Spartinivicinus poritis: one gene and its partner. The protein of the gene in region 2 interacts with the protein of the main gene of each other region in a pairwise test. Links are inferred from orthologs where the notes say so. Each region holds a gene or a part of one and is shown on either strand. Other genes may lie near its edges. The genes, in order: ftsH and hflK.

The links.
Region 1: the proteins of hflK (region 2) and ftsH interact in binary tests that used the Escherichia coli proteins (3 or more experiments, as listed by UniProt). The link is inferred for Spartinivicinus poritis from one-to-one orthologs.

What each region holds. Positions count from the first base shown.
Region 1 is NZ_JAPMOU010000018.1:89,481-92,682, forward strand. What follows is about bases 122-2,998. They hold ftsH (ATP-dependent zinc metalloprotease FtsH), read right to left. Parts: upstream 2,592-2,998; coding sequence 651-2,591; downstream 122-650. Other genes in these bases: folP (dihydropteroate synthase), read right to left, coding at 122-584; rlmE (23S rRNA (uridine(2552)-2'-O)-methyltransferase RlmE), read right to left, coding at 2,854-2,998. In the rest of the region: more of folP, read right to left, coding at 1-121; more of rlmE, read right to left, coding at 2,999-3,202. UniProt on the Escherichia coli protein: Acts as a processive, ATP-dependent zinc metallopeptidase for both cytoplasmic and membrane proteins. Plays a role in the quality control of integral membrane proteins.
Region 2 is NZ_JAPMOU010000004.1:80,469-83,745, forward strand. What follows is about bases 22-2,973. They hold hflK (FtsH protease activity modulator HflK), read right to left. Parts: upstream 2,113-2,973; coding sequence 931-2,112; downstream 22-930. Other genes in these bases: hflC (protease modulator HflC), read right to left, coding at 22-934; hflX (ribosome rescue GTPase HflX), read right to left, coding at 2,300-2,973. Outside these bases: more of hflC, read right to left, coding at 1-21; more of hflX, read right to left, coding at 2,974-3,277.

The DNA of each region.
Region 1 (3,202 bases), on a different replicon or contig from region 2:
GTTTTTCCAAAGCCAAAGCCTGGATCAAGAACCAACCGTGAACGACTAATTCCAATTGTTTCACAAGCTTTGATTCTAGCCAGCAAAAACTGTTTTACATCATCAACTACTGATAAGTATTTCGGGTTACTCTGCATATTCCCAGGCTCACCCTGCATATGCATTAAGCAAACTGGCAGATTAGTATCAGCTGCAGCTTGTAAAGCACCATCACGCAGTAAAGCCCTCACATCATTAATTAGCCCTGCCCCGTTATTAGCTGCTTCGGTAATTACAGCAGGTGTACTGGTATCTACAGATACAATCACATCTAATTGCTGACTAATTTGCTCAACAACAGGAATTACTCTGTCCAGCTCCTCTGAGGCACTGACAGGTTTTGCACCAGGCCGTGTTGACTCACCTCCAACATCAATAATGCTAGCCCCTTCTTTTACCATTCTCTCAGCCTGGACTAAGGCCTGATCCAAGTATTTATAGGCACCCCCATCATAAAATGAGTCTGGCGTCACATTGAGAATCCCCATTACATGGGGCTGTCTTAAATCAAGAGAGCGATTGCCACAGGCTAATAGCTGAGTCATGACACAATTTCAGAAGTTTATTCGCTACTTAGGAGGGAAGGTTTAAAGTAAAAGCAAAGGCGAGCACTAATGCTCGCCTGCAGGTCCACCTATAGAAGGGTCTGGTGCTTTAGTCCCTTTATCTTCGGGCTTTTTATCAAGATCAGTCACAGCGCCCCCGCCAGAGGAGTCTCCATCATGCCAGCCAGCAGGAGGACGAGGTTTTTTACCAGCCATAATGTCATCAATCTGCTGAGTATCAATAGTTTCATATTGCATCAGCGCTTCAGCCATTAAATCCAGCTTATCTCTGTTCTCCTTGAGGATTTTTTCTGCTGTTGCATAGCACTCATCAATCAGAGAACGCACTTCCTCATCAATAATACTTGCAGTTTGAGGCGACACATTCAGTCGAGAACCACCTTGGCTGCGCCCTAAAAAGACTTCACCTTCATCTTCATCATACATCAAGGGGCCTAGCTTCTCAGACAAGCCCCACTTGGCGACCATGTTGCGAGCAATTTGAGTTGCACGCTGGATATCATTAGAGGCACCAGTAGTAACACCATTAGCACCAAGCGTTATCTCTTCAGCAATTCGCCCGCCAAACAAGCTACATATCTGACTAGTAAGTGCCTGCTTACTTTGACTATAACGATCCTCTTCAGGCAGGAACATGGTAACACCCAGCGCCCTACCTCTTGGAATAATAGTCACCTTATAAACAGGGTCATGCTCAGGTACCAACCTTCCTACAATCGCGTGACCAGCTTCATGATAAGCGGTATTTAGCTTTTCTTTCTCACTCATCACCATGGACTTGCGCTCAGCACCCATCATGATTTTATCTTTGGCCAACTCAAACTCTTTCATTGAGACGATGCGGCTGTTCGCTCTTGCAGCAAATAAAGCAGCTTCATTAACTAGATTGGCCAAGTCAGCTCCTGAAAATCCAGGGGTACCACGAGCAATAATAGACGGGTTAACATCATCAGCTAAGGGCACTTTTCGCATATGAACTTTCAGGATTTGTTCACGACCACGAATATCAGGCAAAGGCACAACGACTTGACGATCAAAACGGCCGGGCCTTAATAGCGCTGGATCAAGCACATCTGGACGGTTTGTTGCAGCAATGACAATCACACCTTCATTACCTTCAAAGCCATCCATTTCGACTAGCAGTTGGTTAAGGGTTTGCTCTCTTTCATCATGCCCGCCACCCAGGCCAGCACCACGATGACGACCAACTGCATCAATTTCATCAATAAAAATAATACATGGAGACTGTTTCTTGGCCTGATCAAACATATCGCGAACGCGAGAAGCACCAACACCAACAAACATTTCAACAAAGTCAGAGCCAGAGATAGTAAAGAATGGTACCTTTGCTTCACCCGCAATAGCTTTAGCTAATAGTGTCTTACCTGTACCTGGCGAACCTACCATCAATACGCCACGAGGAATACGACCACCTAAGCGCTTGAACTTGCCTGGATCACGTAAGAACTCTACCAGCTCTTGAACATCGTCTTTGGCTTCATCAACACCTGCTACATCAGCAAAGGTGGTTTTAATCTGATCTTCACCTAGCAAGCGCGCCTTGCTTTTACCAAAACTCATTGGGCCACCACGACCTCCCGAGCCACCTTGCATCTGGCGCATAAAGAACATAAATACTGCAATGATGACTAAAATAGGGAAGCTAGCAACTAGTAGCTGAGTCCAAATACTTTGCTTCTCTAACGGCTTAGCAACCACTTCAACCTGGTTAGACAACAAGTCATCCATTAATTTGTTATCTTGAATAGTGGGAGGAAGGTTAGTCTCAAAACGCTCACTGCCATTTAGTATGCCCGTTACCGTAAAACCATCAATAACGACTTTACTAACCTGTTTATTTTCCACCAAGTTGACAAACTGTGTGTAGGTCAGCTCTTTGGTTGATGACTGCATGTTGCCGAAGTTTTTAAATACTGTCAGCAATACCAACGCGATTATTAGCCATAAAACTAAATTCTTTGCCATATCATTCAACGGGCTACCCTCTTCGAGCGAACAAGCCTAACAGTCACTCGGTCTGTTTGTAATTATGCGGCTGAGATAAAGATATCGGTTATGAACAACTGAACCTCTCTTTAAAGCGGCACGCTATTTTACAATCGTTCCACGAGCATGCTAAACAATAGCACTAGCCAAAGTTTATGGTGCTATACCTTACTACAGATCCATTACTTGAAACAGTTTCTCATCTATAGTTTAGCGCTATTAACTCTATTACCGAAGCTGATTAACCTTTAAACCCCTTTCCAAGCAGATAAACTTCACGTGAACGCGATCTTGATGCCAATGGTTTTCGAGTTACCACTGAAGCAAAAGCCTCTCGCATCGCCTTAAAATATTGATCAAATCCTTCACCTTGGAATACTTTTGTTAAAAAACACCCCTTCGGTTTCAGCACTTGCAATGACAAGTCCAGTGCTAGTTCAGCCAGATACATAGCTTTAGGCTGATCAACGGCCTTCATACCACTCATATTGGGGGCCATATCAGAAATTACAAGGTCTACTCTATCAGCACCAATTGCAGCCAGAATTTCCTCTAAAACTACATCCTCAGTAAAGTCACCTTGAACAAAA
Region 2 (3,277 bases):
AGTTATAAAACTCTTGGTCACTACCATAAGCCTCTGCATAGACACCAGCTGCCTCCTGATCACCTTCGCCTCGTAACTGCTCAGCAATCTGATAGGCTTGCGCCAACAACTCACGACGCTCACGGTCTGCTTCAGCACGAATTTCTTCTGCTTTTTGCTTACCAAATGAACGAATTTCCTGAGCCTCTTTTTCCCGTTCAGTTATCATCCTTTCATATACTGAATCACTGACCTGCTCTGGCAAATCAATGCGCTTAAAGCGTACATCTACGATTTCAATGCCATATTTTTCTTTAATTTTCACTTGCTCATTCAAGCTTTTTTTAATGCTGAAAATCAGCCTATCACGTAGGTCTGCAGGTTCTTCTTCTGTAGCATTTACGGATTTAGCTGCTTTTTGCTGTGCTTGTGCGGCAGCTTGTGCTACATCAACGCCTGAAGCAAGCTGAACTACACTGTCATCCAGTATTAGCGTTTCCTTGGCACATTTAAAGCGAGAACGCTTCTTAATGTTAGGCTTACCTGAAACAACTTCTTTTAGCTCACACTGAGCAATTAAGTTACGCAAGCCTGACTCAATCAGCTGCGAGAGTAATCGGTTAGCCTGGACAATATTGCCTGATGTTGCAGTATAAAAGCGTTGCACATCAGCAATTCGCCACTTAACAAAAGAGTCTACTACTAGCGCCTTTTTTTCCTGAGTAAAAAAGCGCTCTTGAGCTGCATCTAACGTTAGTAGTCGGCCATCAAAGATTTTCACCTTATCAATAAAGGGCACTTTGAAATGGAGACCGGCAGGTACATCTGGGTTTTTAACTTGACCAAACCGTAACACCACTGCCCGCTCACGCTCGCTGACAATGTAAGCTGACTCCCAGCCAATAATGACAATGACCAAGGCAATAATAATGGTTGCTAAGCTTTTACCTGTCATCTTGCAACCCTCCCACCAGTTCGATTTGAAGAAGTACGCTTACGTAATTGTCCAGCTACTTTATCAGCTATGGCATCCATCTCTTGCTGAGTAAGAACAGGCTGACCCGTTAGGGTGGTAGTTGCCTTTGAGCTAGCTCCCATCAGTTTGTCCAGCGGTAAATACATCAGGTTATTACCACCTTCCACATCAACAATCACTTTATTGGTTTCACCTAGTACATCTTGAATCGTTTCTATATACATCCGACTACGGGTAATTTCTGGTGCTTTTTTATACTCAACTAACACTTGCTTAAAGCGAGCAGTTTCACCATTGGCCTTCGCCGTTATTTCAGCTTTATAGGCTTGAGCCTCTTCTGTTATCCGCTTACTTTTACCCTTTGCCTGAGGAATAATGGCATTGCGATAAGCGATGGCCTTATTTTGTACTCGCTCACGGTCTTCACGCGCACGAATCACATCATCAAAAGCTGCTTGGACTTCTCTTGGAGGCTGAGTGCTTTCTACGTTGATTTTGCTAATGTAAAGCCCAGAATTATAGTCATTCAGGTAAGCTTGCAGTCTTTCTGCTACATCAGCAGCAATAATGCTACGGCCTTCTGTTAATACTGAGTGCATTTTTGAAGTACCGACTACATGACGCAAGGCACTTTGAGTCGCCTGCTCCAATGTACTGATTGGATCAGCAATTTTCAGCACATAATTTTTCAGGTTAGAAATGTTGTATTGAACTGACAAAGAAACCTCGACGATATTTTCGTCTTCAGTCAGCATCTTCTGTCTTACATTGTAAGTCCGCAGCTCAGTTACATTTTCCTGATACTTAGAGTCAATGGGTGGAAAATAAAAGTGCAAGCCAGGCCCCACGGTTTCTTTATATTCACCAAACCGCAAGATAACCACTTGCTCCTTTTCATCCACAGTAAATGCAGCATTCCAAATATATAAGATGGCAAGCAAAACAAAAGCGAGAGGGAAAATACCACCCGCAGCAGAGCCAGATGATCTGCCTCCTTTACCACCGCCTTTACCACCAAACAGACTGCCAATTTTTTCATTTAATTTACGGAAGGCTTCATCCAGATCAGGGGGCCCCTGGTTGTTATTGCCACGATTCCCCCCGCTGCCCCAGGGATCTTTATCATTTCCGTTACCACCCGGTTCGTTCCAGGCCATAAACTTCTCCATTACACCAGTGTTGGATTAGTAAGCTAATAGGCGCACTTCCCAATAACACACTCGTTATATATAGAAGGTGCTCCTGAACAAAGTTGTTGTTATGGCTATGATACTTGTTAATTCGGATAAATCTACGACTGTGCATTGTAAGAGCGACAGTTGCTACCTTCAACCTGTACTCTTGTTAATGAGCTTCTGACAATAAAGCTTCTGGTTTTACCCCAGAACGACCTAACAATCTGTCGTAGTCTTGTTTTGGCATTCTGATTTTTACTAGTGTATTACCAGCTGCATCTATTGATTCAGACTGTACTGCTCCCAACTCATAAAACTGCGCTCTTAACCGGCTTTGCTGAGGGGTTAAAGTAATTGTTTGCTGAATTAATTGATCCCCCATATGCTCAGCAATGGCTTTCGCTAATAACTCAGTACCATTACCTTGTTGAGCAGACAACCAAACCCGGGTGGGCACTCCCTGTTCATTATAATCGACTCGTGGCTGTACATCAGACAATTGGTCTATCTTGTTGTACACCTGAAGACTAGGCAACTCATTTGCACCAATTTCTTTTAGAACAGCTTCCACCTGCTCAATATTGTCTTGATAATTTGGGTCACTAACATCAACTACATGAACCAACAGATCAGCCATTACGGTTTCTTCAAGAGTTGCCCTAAAAGCCTCTACCAACTTATGCGGCAAATGCCGAATAAAGCCCACAGTATCAGCTAAAACAACCGAGCCTAAATCTGGTACTTTTATTCTTCTTAGGGTTGGGTCCAGTGTCGCAAATAATTGGTCAGCAGCATAGACATCAGCTGCTGTTAAATAATTAAATAACGTTGATTTACCAGCGTTGGTATATCCTACAAAGGAGACACTTGGTACTTCTGCCCGTTTGCGAGCTCGACGCCCTTGGTCACGCTGTTTTCGCACTTTTTCCAAACGTTTAGTAATTGACTTAATTCGTGCACGAAGCAAGCGCCGGTCTGTTTCTAACTGAGTTTCACCAGGTCCACGTAAGCCTATCCCACCTTTTTGTCTTTCTAAGTGAGTCCAACCTCTTACCAAGCGTGTACTCATATGTTGAAGCTGAGCCAGCTCGACCTGCAATTTACCTTCATGGGTGCGCGCTCGCTGGGCAAAAATATCCAGAATCAG